Regions from separate parts of the Pseudomonas triclosanedens genome, predicted to be linked through region 1. Evidence: riboswitches for the same ligand, from Rfam matches in the RefSeq annotation. Region 1 holds a riboswitch; the other holds the start of a gene.
The links. Region 1 has a riboswitch for fluoride ahead of OU419_RS16605 (MutS-related protein). Riboswitches for the same ligand answer to the same signal wherever they lie in the genome.
Positions count from the first base shown of each region.

Region 2: another riboswitch for fluoride. It lies ahead of crcB (fluoride efflux transporter CrcB); the one in region 1 lies ahead of OU419_RS16605 (MutS-related protein).

Region 1 is NZ_CP113432.1:3,601,680-3,607,374, forward strand. Features, by position in the region: gene OU419_RS16585 (alkaline phosphatase) at 1-719, shown strand, start outside; gene OU419_RS16590 (undecaprenyl-diphosphate phosphatase) at 835-1,626, opposite strand; gene OU419_RS16595 (MurR/RpiR family transcriptional regulator) at 1,711-2,604, opposite strand; gene OU419_RS16600 (COG4280 domain-containing protein) at 2,690-3,445, shown strand; fluoride riboswitch at 3,719-3,804, shown strand; gene OU419_RS16605 (MutS-related protein) at 4,103-5,695, shown strand; gene OU419_RS16610 (MutS-related protein) at 5,692-5,695, shown strand, end outside.
Region 2 is NZ_CP113432.1:1,243,275-1,248,969, forward strand. Features, by position in the region: gene groL (chaperonin GroEL) at 1-1,084, shown strand, start outside; fluoride riboswitch at 1,160-1,222, shown strand; gene crcB (fluoride efflux transporter CrcB) at 1,288-1,671, shown strand; gene OU419_RS05895 (DUF190 domain-containing protein) at 1,688-2,008, shown strand; gene OU419_RS05900 (phosphatase PAP2 family protein) at 2,016-2,765, opposite strand; gene OU419_RS05905 (response regulator transcription factor) at 2,953-3,636, shown strand; gene OU419_RS05910 (sensor histidine kinase) at 3,626-4,900, shown strand; gene OU419_RS05915 (class I SAM-dependent methyltransferase) at 4,986-5,657, shown strand; gene OU419_RS05920 (lipopolysaccharide kinase InaA family protein) at 5,661-5,695, shown strand, end outside.

The DNA.
Region 1 (5,695 bases):
TGACCCGCGCTGCGATCACCCGACTGGCGCGCAACCCTGAAGGCTACGTGCTGCTGGTCGAAGGTGGCCGCATCGACCACGCCAACCACGCCGGCAACGCTTACCGTGCGCTGACTGATACGGTGGCGATGAGTGATGCGGTGCGCGTCGCCTCAGAAGTCACGTCCGCCGATGACACCCTCATTGTTGTCACCGCAGACCATTCGCATACGTTGACCTTCGCTGGCTATCCCGTGCGCGGCAACCCGATACTAGGCAAGGTGCATGGCAGCAGTGGCGAAGACAATACGGTCGGCTTGGCCACTGATGGCATCGGCCTGCCTTACACCACTCTCAACTATGCCAATGGCCCTGGTTATACCGGTGCCAGCAAATCGCAGCCTGCCGGATCGAAAAGGTATCCACACACGGGCAACGGCTTCCAGCCTGCCACTGGTCGCCCCGACCTGACCCATGTGGATACGGAAGACCCGGACTACATGCAGGAAGCCACGTTGCCGCTTTCTGGTGAAACGCACAGCGGCGAGGACGTGGGCATTTGGGCACGCGGCCCAGGCAGCGACGCAATTCGCGGCAGCGTAGAAGAAAACGCAATCTTCCACTTTGCCGTACAGGCCACCCCGCGGCTGCGAGGTGCGCTCTGTGCAAAGCACCTGTGCGACGCCAGCGGCGTGCCGGTGGAATTGCCAAGAATCAGCACCTTCCAATCGCCCCAGTGATCGGTTAACAGAGGTGCAGCAGCCATGTCGCTCGCGTTAGAAGAGACCCGCCTGAAGATAGCGGAGTACACAGGCATTGGCTCTGCGCGAGTGCGACACGCTGGCCGCGTTTGGATCACATCCAACCTCGGCCAGCGATCACCAGCAACAACGCGCCCAGTGCGATTCGGTAGATCGCGAACGCTGTAAACCGATGTGTCTGAATGTAGGACAGCAGCCATTTGATGGCGACAAATGCCGTGATGGTGGACACGATGAATGCAGTACCGAGAGCTACCCAATCTTCGTGTCCACCGCCATGCTTGAACTGACCATATAGTTCATAACCGCTTGCGGCATACATCGTCGGTATGCCAACAAGAAATGCAAATTCGGTCGCGGCTCCGCGATCGCCTGTTCCCGTCAGCATCGCCGCAAAGATAGTTGCGCCCGAGCGAGACGTGCCGGGAAAAATGCCCGCCACGATCTGCGCAACTCCCACAGCAATGGCGACAGTCCAAGTCACCTCTTTCTTGGAGCTACGCCTTTCTGAAAATCGCTCGGCAGCCATCATCCAGATGCCACCGATGATGAGTGCCCACGCGACGGGCGCAAGCGTAGTCGGCAATTCCACGCCGGCCGCCTTGGCAACGAAGCCGAGCACGGCGGTAATCAGAAAGGCAAGTGCCAGCTTACCGATATAGAGACGATTCTCGGGTTGGCGCCAGCTCACGGCGAGCGTGACCAGACGACGCCAGTAAACGATCGTCACGGCCAGCATGGCGCCGGCCTGGATGACAATATTGAACGTGTCGGATCGCGCCCCCAGCCAGTGTTCTGCAATGAGCAAATGCCCGGTGCTGGAAATCGGCAAGAGCTCGGTTATCCCCTCAATAATGCCGAGGATGATTGCACTCCAATCCAACATCGTTGCTCCAAGGTGATTGGCGCGACGTATCGCGCATCTTTAGAAATGTTCGAGATTCACCGCCACCTGCCAGTGGCATATGAATCAGCCATCGTCCTTCGGTACAGGAAGGTTCACCGCTTTGCCTGCCAACTTCTTCCGCAGGTCGTTGAGTGTTTTTAGGCTTGCGACCGTCTCAGTGGGCCGCTGGGTTGCGATGCCTACCAGCAAGGCTTCGATGAGACCGAGCGTTGCCGTGTGCATGCTCAGCATGTCCGCACGTCCTCGTGCCACGGGGAGGACTTGATCGACCTGCTGCCGAAGTTTGGCGGCAAGTGTGTCCGTCAGAAGCAGCGACCCCAGCCTCTGCCGTTTGATTTCACTGAGCAGCAAGGCCAGTTCTTCATACACTCGTCCATAGGCAAGGATGACAACGAGATCCCCCTTGCGTAGCGTCCGAAGGTCATCAGCAAACAGAAGGCCGCTATTGGTCAGGCTCGCGGCATCCAATCCGAATCGCTTGAGTTGCAGAACGAGATAGGTTGCTATGGCGCTTGATGGCCCCAAGCCGAAAACGAGGACTCGCTGGGCCTCGATCATGCTGCGAACGGCTTTCTCGAAATCCTCTGGCTTGATCGAGCGGCAAACACTTTCGAGAGACTGCCGGTGAATCTCCATCGTCACGTCGAAGGCCACTGCCGGACTGGAGCCAACTTCATCCAGCGTTCGCGCGAGCCGGTCGGCCGGCGAGATTGAATCACGCAATTCGCTGGCGAGTGCGCGCCGAAGATCGTCAAGACCGGCGAAGCCCAAGGCCCTGGCGGTACGCACGATCGTGGCATCACTGGTGTTTGCTTTCGCCGCCAGTGCGGCGGCAGATGCGATTAGAACCTGCTCGCGGTTCTCCTGAAAGAACACCGCGACGCGCCGCTCTGCCGGACTCATCCGCTCGATGCTGTTCGCAATTCGCTCATCAAAAGTTGACGGTGTTGGCGGCACGTGTGGGTGCTCCTTGACTTATGTTGTGAACACGACGAAAATTCTATCCTATAGGTAGCAAACACTACAACCCAGTTGGACCCCAATGAACTCTCTTGCCTGGAATATCGCTGCGCCTGCTATTGGAGCCGCCTTCCTTGCGTCGCTTGTCGAGGTTGTGGAAGCGTTCACGATCGTTCTAGCGGTCGGCATCTTGCGCGGGTGGAAACCGGCGGCACTTGGCACCGCTGCGGCGCTCATTGTGCTCGCCTTGGTGATCGTGGTGCTAGGCCCATTGCTCAACCAAGTGCCGCTTCACTTCCTCCAATTCGTCATCGGGGTGTTGCTTCTCCTGTTTGGCATGGGATGGCTCCGCAAAGCGATTCTCCGAGCGGCAGGTGTTATTCCGTTACACGACGAGGCGGCCATCTTCGCGTCCGAATCTGCACAACTCGCTGACGCGGGTGCCCGCCAGCGCACGTCGCTCAACTGGATAGCGGGCATGACTGCGTTCAAAGCGGTATTGCTGGAGGGTTTGGAAGTCGTTTTCATCGTTATTGCCGTAGGTGCTGGTCGAGGACTGCTATGGCCCGCTGCCCTGGGCGCACTGGCAGCCTGCATCGTCGTCCTCACCATCGGAATCATTGTTCATAAGCCGCTGGCGCGGGTGCCGGAGAACACTTTGAAGTTCGGGGTTGGCGTCATGCTGTCGGCCTTTGGCGTGTTCTGGACGGGCGAAGGTCTCGGCGTCGAGTGGCCGGGCCAGGATTTGGCATTGGTGGTATTCGCAGGTGTGTTCCTGGCCGTCGGCCTTGCAACCGCATACCGCCTTCGGCGAGTGCGTATGGAGATGGCGCAATGAGTATTCTTCGTGATGTTGCCAAGGAACTACTCGGAATGTTCCTCGCGGACGCGCGACTCACTACGGCAACGCTAGTGCTTGTCGCACTCGTGTCTGCTCTTGTCCTCGCCGTAAAAATTGAGCCGCTTTGGGGAGGATTTCTGCTCTTCTTGGGCTGTCTAGCAATCCTTGTCAGTGCAGCCTCTCGCGAGGCAAAACAACGCGGTTTTCGATGACTCCCGCAGACGAAAATTAGTCAACGCTTGATCTATCAGATAGGCGCGATTGCTATACTGTATGCGTGGAGATGGCATACCTCCACCCCAGAAGTAGAGCTGGGAAAACCGCACTTTCAAAGTGCTGATGATGCCTACAGGTCCTGATCGAGGACGCTGTGGGCTGTCGTCCACCGCGCTCGCCGATCTGTTTGTACCCCACTCCCAGGTCGCGTAGATGCGTATAGAAGAATTTCTCTCCGCACATCGAACCGGAGCCCAACCCTCCGGTGTTTGGCTTGTGCGCGCTGGTGCGAGGATGCACTCGGTCAGGCCAGCGTGGTCGCTATACGTGATCAAGTCTTGGTTTCGCGCCATGACCGGCTGGAGACAGAATAAATCCGACTCCCACCCCTGCAGCGCCATGCGGCGCGTCAACATGCCATGGGAATAGAAAGCAGCTATGGAAACTCCACTCGCTGATACTCACCCCAAGAGCGTCCAGGCCAATCAGAGCCAAGCACGAGAGATTGCGTTCCAGAGCATCCTGGGCGAAGGCCCAAGCATCCACATTGCGCAGCAACCCGAGTGTTTTCACGACCTCGGGCTGGATCAGGTGGTGCAAGCCGTCGTGGCGCCCTGGAAGGAGTATGACCTCGCAGGGTTCTTCCATGCCAATCTCATGTCGGAGGATGCGATCGTCTTCCGGCAGGAAGTGATGCGCGACCTTGAACAACCGGACATCATGGCTGCCGTGCGCGGGTTCACCGAGCGGTTGCGCGTGATGCGCCAGCAATTGCCGCTGGCGACCAAGGCCTACGACCAGCACGAACGCAACCGCTGGCATCTGAATGCGGTGCAACGCTATGGAGAGGCCATCGTTGAACTCGATCGAGCACTGGCTCCGCTGGCACTCAATTCCCGAGGCTTGCAGCGCTGGCGCGAGTTCGTGCGGGCGTATGTCGAGTCCGCGCCCTTCAAGCGCCTCATGGAGCAGGCAGCGCAGTTGGTGCGGGACTTGGCGAGCATCACTTATGCGGTGACGATCTACGGCCCCAACGTCTCGGTTCGCAACTGTGCGGATGAGCCGGACTACACCGTGGAGATCGAGCGCACCTTCGCCAAATTCCGCCGCGGCGCAGTGAAGGACTACCGTATCCAACTCCCGGTCAAGGAGGGCCTCAACCACATCGAGGCGCAGGTACTCGACTGCGTCGCGCAACTGAACCCGCAGGTGTTCGGCGCGCTATCGGCGTTCCGGGCCGAGCATGATGTATTCATGGAGCCCCTGGTCGAGCGCTTTGACCGCGAGATCCACTTCTACATCGGCTGGCTGGACTTCATCTCCCCGTTCCGCAAAGCAGGCATGGCGTTCTGCCATCCCTCCGTGTCGAATGCCACGAAGGACATCCAGGTCTATGGCGCATTCGACCTGGCGCTAGGGCTGCGCCTGTTGAACCAGGAAAAAGCGATCGTCTGCAACGGCTTCGAGTTGCATGGCGCCGAGCGGATGATCGTCGTCACCGGCCCGAACCAGGGCGGCAAGACGACATTCGCGCGCATGTTCGGCCAGTTGCACTGGCTGGCAAGCCTCGGCTGCCCGGTGCCGGCCACCGGGCCGGCCCGGTTCTTCCTGTTCGATCGTCTGTTCTCGCACTTCGAGCGCGAAGAGGACATCCGTAACCTGCGCGGCAAGCTGCACGACGACCTGGTGCGCATGCATCGCATTCTGGAGCAGGCAACACAGAACTCCGTCGTGGTGATCAACGAGATTTTCTCCTCCACGACCTTGCAAGACGCACTGTTCCTCGGCCGTGAAATGCTGGAACGCCTGTCCCGGCTCGACGCCATCGCCGTATGCGTCACGTTCCTGGATGAGCTGACACGGTTTTCCCCCAAGGTGGTCAGCATGGTGGCGGCGCTCGATCCAACGGACCCGGCGGCGCGCAGCTTCAAGCTTGAGCGGCGGGCGGCCGATGGCCTGGCGCATGCGCTGGCGATTGCCGAGAAATACCACGTCACCGGCACCTGGTTGAAGGAGCGGATCGCGCCATGA
Region 2 (5,695 bases), 2.4 Mb from region 1:
ACTGTCCGTCGTAGAAGGCATGCAGTTCGACCGTGGCTATCTGTCTCCCTACTTCATCAACAAGCCGGACACCATGGTCGCCGAGCTCGACAGCCCGCTGCTGCTGCTGGTCGACAAGAAGATCTCCAACATCCGCGAAATGCTGCCGGTGCTGGAAGCTGTCGCCAAGGCCGGCCGCCCGCTGCTGATCGTGGCTGAAGACGTCGAAGGCGAAGCCCTGGCTACTCTGGTCGTCAACAACATGCGCGGCATCGTGAAAGTCGCTGCCGTCAAGGCCCCGGGCTTCGGTGATCGCCGCAAGGCCATGCTGCAGGACATCGCCATCCTGACCGGCGGTACCGTCATCTCCGAAGAAGTCGGTCTGAGCCTGGAAGGCGCCACCCTGGAGCACCTGGGTAACGCCAAGCGCGTAGTCCTGAGCAAGGAAAACACCACCATCATCGACGGTGCTGGCGCTCAAGCCGACATCGAAGCTCGCGTCCTGCAGATCCGCAAGCAGGTCGAAGAGACTTCCTCCGACTACGACCGTGAGAAGCTGCAAGAGCGTCTGGCCAAGCTGGCTGGCGGTGTTGCCGTGATCAAGGTTGGCGCTGCCACCGAAGTCGAGATGAAAGAGAAGAAAGCCCGCGTTGAAGACGCCCTGCACGCTACCCGCGCTGCTGTGGAAGAGGGCGTGGTTCCTGGCGGCGGCGTCGCCCTGGTTCGCGCCCTGCAGGCTATCGAAGGTCTGAAAGGCGACAACGAAGACCAGAACGTCGGTATCGCCCTGCTGCGTCGCGCTGTCGAGGCTCCGCTGCGCCAGATCGTTGCCAACTCCGGCGACGAGCCGAGCGTAGTGGTCGACAAGGTCAAGCAAGGTTCGGGCAACTTCGGCTACAACGCTGCTACCGGCGTGTACGGCGACATGATCGAGATGGGTATCCTCGATCCGGCCAAAGTCACCCGTTCGGCTCTGCAAGCTGCTGCTTCCATCGGCGGCCTGATGGTCACCACCGAGGCGATGGTTGCCGAAGTGATCGACGATAAAGCCGCTCCGGCCATGCCGGACATGGGCGGCATGGGCGGCATGGGCGGCATGATGTAAGCCACCCGGCACCCCTGCTGTAAGGAAGAGCCCCGCCTAGGCGGGGCTTTTTCATGTCCGAGTGTTGTGCCAGTATTCGCGGCAGGAGATGGCATTCCTCCTTCAACCGCCCTCGTGGCTGATGATGCCTACGCATTGACCTGGAAAGGCGCGTAGGCGCTCGTCTGCAGCCTGTCCAGTAACCCATCCCTCAGGACAGGATCATGTGGAAACCCATTCTTGCCGTATCCGTGGGCGCCGCCCTCGGCGCGCTGCTGCGCTGGGCGCTCGGACTCAAGCTCAATAGCCTGTTGCCGTCGATGCCGCCGGGCACCCTGGTCGCCAACCTGGTGGGCGGATACATCATCGGTGCGGCCATCGCTTTCTTCGCCAACAGTCCCGGCCTCGCGCCAGAATGGCGGTTACTGATCATCACCGGCTTCTGCGGCGGCCTTACCACCTTCTCGACCTTTTCCGCCGAAGTGGTGGTGCTGCTTCAGCAGGGCCGCGTGGCATGGGCTCTGGGCACCGTCGCCACGCACCTGCTCGGGTCGCTGCTGATGACCATGCTGGGTCTGTTATCGGTCCATTGGCTGATGGCCAGATAGAGGCGGGGAGGTAGAGATGAATGGCTTCCAGTTGAAGTTCTTCACCCAGCAGGATCGCAAGTACGCCGGGCTGCCACTGGCCCAATGGCTGCTGGAGGAAGCGCGCCGGCAAGGCGTACGCGGTGCCACCCTGATGACCGCCAGCGAAGGTTTCGGAAAGGCCGGGCGTATTCACTACGCGCATTTCTTCGAACTGGCCGACCAGCCGCAGGAGGTCACGATGGCGGTCAGTGCCGAGGAGTCAGAACGGATTTTCGAGTCGATCCGCCAGGCTGGCGTCAGACTGTTCTACGTGAAGACGCCAATCGAGTTCGGCGTCTTCGGCGAAGAGGAGTGATCGGCTGTCAGCTGCTTTGCGCCGCGTCCAGCTCGGCGGATTGTTCCGTGGCCGTTCGTGGTGCCGGGCGATACAGCAACAGCGCATAGAAGCCCAGGCAGATCATCCAGTCGAACAGTGCGGTCCAGATGTTGTGCGACAGGAAGTGGGCGCCCTGCATCATGCGCGAGATAGAGAACAGGCTGCCCAGGCCGAAGGCGAACCAGAACGCATAGCGTGCCAGGCGCGGCTTGCGGTCGCGCAGTGCGAAGTACAGCGCGAACAGCACGAAGCCGGAGGATGCGTGTCCGCCCGGCCAGCAGCGGCCAGGGTGCGTGGTCGGCGGGCGCGGGGTCAGCAGCGAGCTGTAGACTTCCTTGCCGCCGAATTGCGCCAGGTCCCACGGGCATTGCACGGCGGTGAGCGCCTTCAGCGGGGTGACGATGCTCGCCGCGATCCCCATCGACAGGACCACGTAGCCCAGCGTTCGGCAATACGGCCGCAGCGGCGCGTAGAACAGGCCGATCACCCAGGCCACCAGCGCGCTCACGCTGAGCAGGATGACCAACTGCTTGGCGCGGTCATGCAGGATGTCTTCAAGGAACCAGCTGTGGCGGCCGATGAATCCTTCCCCAGGACGATACATCCACTGGGCGAGGGTTAGATCGAGGGTCACCGGCTCGAACATCAGCAGCGCGGCGGCGGCGGCCAGTGGTAGCGCCAGTACCAGCCAGAAATTCAGTGGGCGAGAGCGGGGCAAGGTGATCGGGGCGGCCATGACGGCTCCAGGAAGCTACTGCGGGCCACGGCATCCAGCCGGTGGATGAAGTCTCGCGAGCGCGAGGCGACCGACATGCTCCCTTCGCCAATGTCGCTGCACTGTCAATCGAGTGTGAAATTTTTGTCAAAGCCGCTTAAGTTCCATTTAAGGGATATAGGCTAGGGTGCACTTCGGAGGAGAGCACATGCGCATTTTGTTGGTTGAAGATAATCGGGACATTCTGGCGAATATGGCCGACTACCTCGGACTCAAGGGGTATACGGTGGATTGCGCGCAGGACGGGCTTTCCGGGCTGCATCTGGCGGCCACATCGCACTATGACCTGATCGTGCTCGACGTCATGCTGCCTGGTCTGGATGGCTTTACCTTGTGCCGCCGCCTGCGCGAGGACGCCCGACGGGACACTCCGGTGATCATGCTCACGGCCCGCGACCAGTTGGACGACCGCCTGCAGGGTTTTCGCTCCGGTGCGGACGACTACCTGCTCAAGCCCTTCGCGCTGTCCGAGCTGGCCGCGCGCATCGAGGCCGTGCTGCGGCGCAGCCAGGGTGGCGGCCGCCGGGAGCTGCAGGTCGGCGACCTGAGCTACAACCTCGATACGCTTGAAGTTAATCGCGGCGGCAAGCCGCTCAAGCTCAACCCCATCGGACTGAAGCTGCTGGCGGTGCTGATGCAGAAGAGCCCGCACGTGGTGCGCCGCGACGTGCTCGAAGAGGCCGTATGGGGCGACGACTGCCCTGACAGCGACAGCCTGCGCAGTCACGTTCACCAGCTTCGCCAGGTGATCGACAAACCGTTCCCCGTGGCCCTGTTGCACACGGTGCATGGCGTCGGCTACCGCCTGGCGGAGGACACGCATGGAGTATAAGCAGAGCATTTCCCGACGGATTGTCTTTGCCTTCGTACTCATGACCGCCGCGGTCGGCGGTCTATTTTCGGTGGGGATCGTCGGGGTGGTCCATGTCGTCGAGGAGCGGCTGATCTCCCGCGACCTGGGCGGCGAACTCGATCGAATCCTCAAGGAGGATCTGGGAACGGGGCAGCTTCCGAAGCTGGATCCCGGCATGCGCTTCTTCATCAGCGACGGTAGCGGTGTGTACGCCATGCCGCCGGCGTTGCGCCGGCTGGACGATGGCTTCCACGAAGTTTTCGACGGCGAACTGTCCTTCCATGCGCTGGTACGCGACGAGGGTGGCAGGCGCTTCGTGCTGCTGCAGGACCAGAGCGACTTCGAGGCGCGCGAGCAGATTCTCTACGCCGCGGTGGTCACCGGCTACGTGCTCAGCCTGACGCTGGCCGGGCTGCTTGGTTGGCTGCTGTCGCGCAAGGTCATGGAACCGGTCGCCCGTCTCGCCCGGCAAGTGCGCCACCGTGACCAGTTGCTGGAGCTGGCGCCGCCGATGGCGCCGGACTACGCCAACGACGAAGTCGGCGAACTGGCTGCCGCCTTCGACTACGCGATGGGGCGTCTGCACGACGTGCTGACCCGGGAAAAGCTCTTTACCAGTGACGTCAGCCACGAGCTGCGTACGCCGTTGATGATCATCGCTACCAGTTGCGAGCTGCTGGCCGAAGAACCGGGCCTGAGTCCAAGGGCGCGCAATCAACTGGCGCGGATGGCCAGCGCTTGTGAAGAGATGCGTGACCTGGTGCAGACCTTCCTGTTGCTGGCGCGAGCGCAGCGCAAGGACATGGGCATCGTTCCGCAGGCGGGGCTGCGGCAGATAGCCGACGAACTGGTGACGCAGTGGCGGGAGCCGATCGAGGCGAAGGGGCTGCGGCTGGAGTTCGATGGCGAGAACATCGCTCCCGGCCAATTCAATGCGCCATTCCTGCGCTCGGTAATGAGCAATTTATTGCGCAATGCCATGCACTACACCGAAAGCGGCAGCATCCACTTACAACTTTCCCCGACCGGATTCTGGGTCGAGGATACCGGAGCTGGAATCCCCGAAGAGCAGCGCGAACGAATGTTCCAACCATTCGTGCGCGGCGCGAACCCGCGTGGCGAGGGGCTTGGGCTCGGGCTGTCGCTGGTCAAGCGAATTTGTGCCTCCGAGGGCTGGGAAGTCAGCCTTCATCCGGTTGAACCACACGGCTGTCGATTCGAAGTTCGCCTAGCTGTGGTTTGACGAATTCTTCACAAGTGCGTGACCCGGCTGTGACAGGCTGGTTCATATCGTTCGACCTGAAAATAGGATAATAGGTAAGCATCCGATGAGCGAAAAATCCGTCGACCTGGAGTTTTCCAACAAGTACGACCGCAAGCATGCCGAGCGCTATCTGCGTAAGCACCAGGCCGGGTTGTCGCGGAAACTTTCCCACTGGCGCGATGTCCAGATAGCCCGCCAGGCATTGAAGCTCGCTGGTCAGCCCAATCTGGTGCTCGACCTGCCGTGCGGTGCCGGGCGCTTCTGGCCGATGCTGGCCGAAAAGGAAAACCGAGTGATCATCGGTGCGGACAATTCTCCGGACATGATCGCGGTCGCATGCGCCGGGCAGCCGGAAGAGGTTGTAAAACGCGTTCGACCTTTGCAGACTTCGGCGTTTGCCATCGATCTGCCGGATAACGCCGTCGACAGCATCTTCTCGATGCGCCTGATGCACCACATCGGCGAGTCGGATGATCGACTGACCATGCTGCGCGAGTTCCACCGCGTAACCCGCGACAGTGTAATCCTGTCTATGTGGGTGGATGGCAACTTCAAGTCCTGGAAACGCAAGCGCGCCGAAGCAACTCGCAAGAAGCACGCCTACCAGAACCGTTTCGTGATTCCGTCCAAGACTATCGAGGCGGAGTTCCGCCAAGCGGGTTTCAAGGTTCAGGATCACATCGATTTCGTCCCGCTGGTTCATATGTGGCGGGTCTACATTCTGCGTAAGGAATAATTAATGGCCGCTGATCTGGCATCTCTGCAGCAAATTTC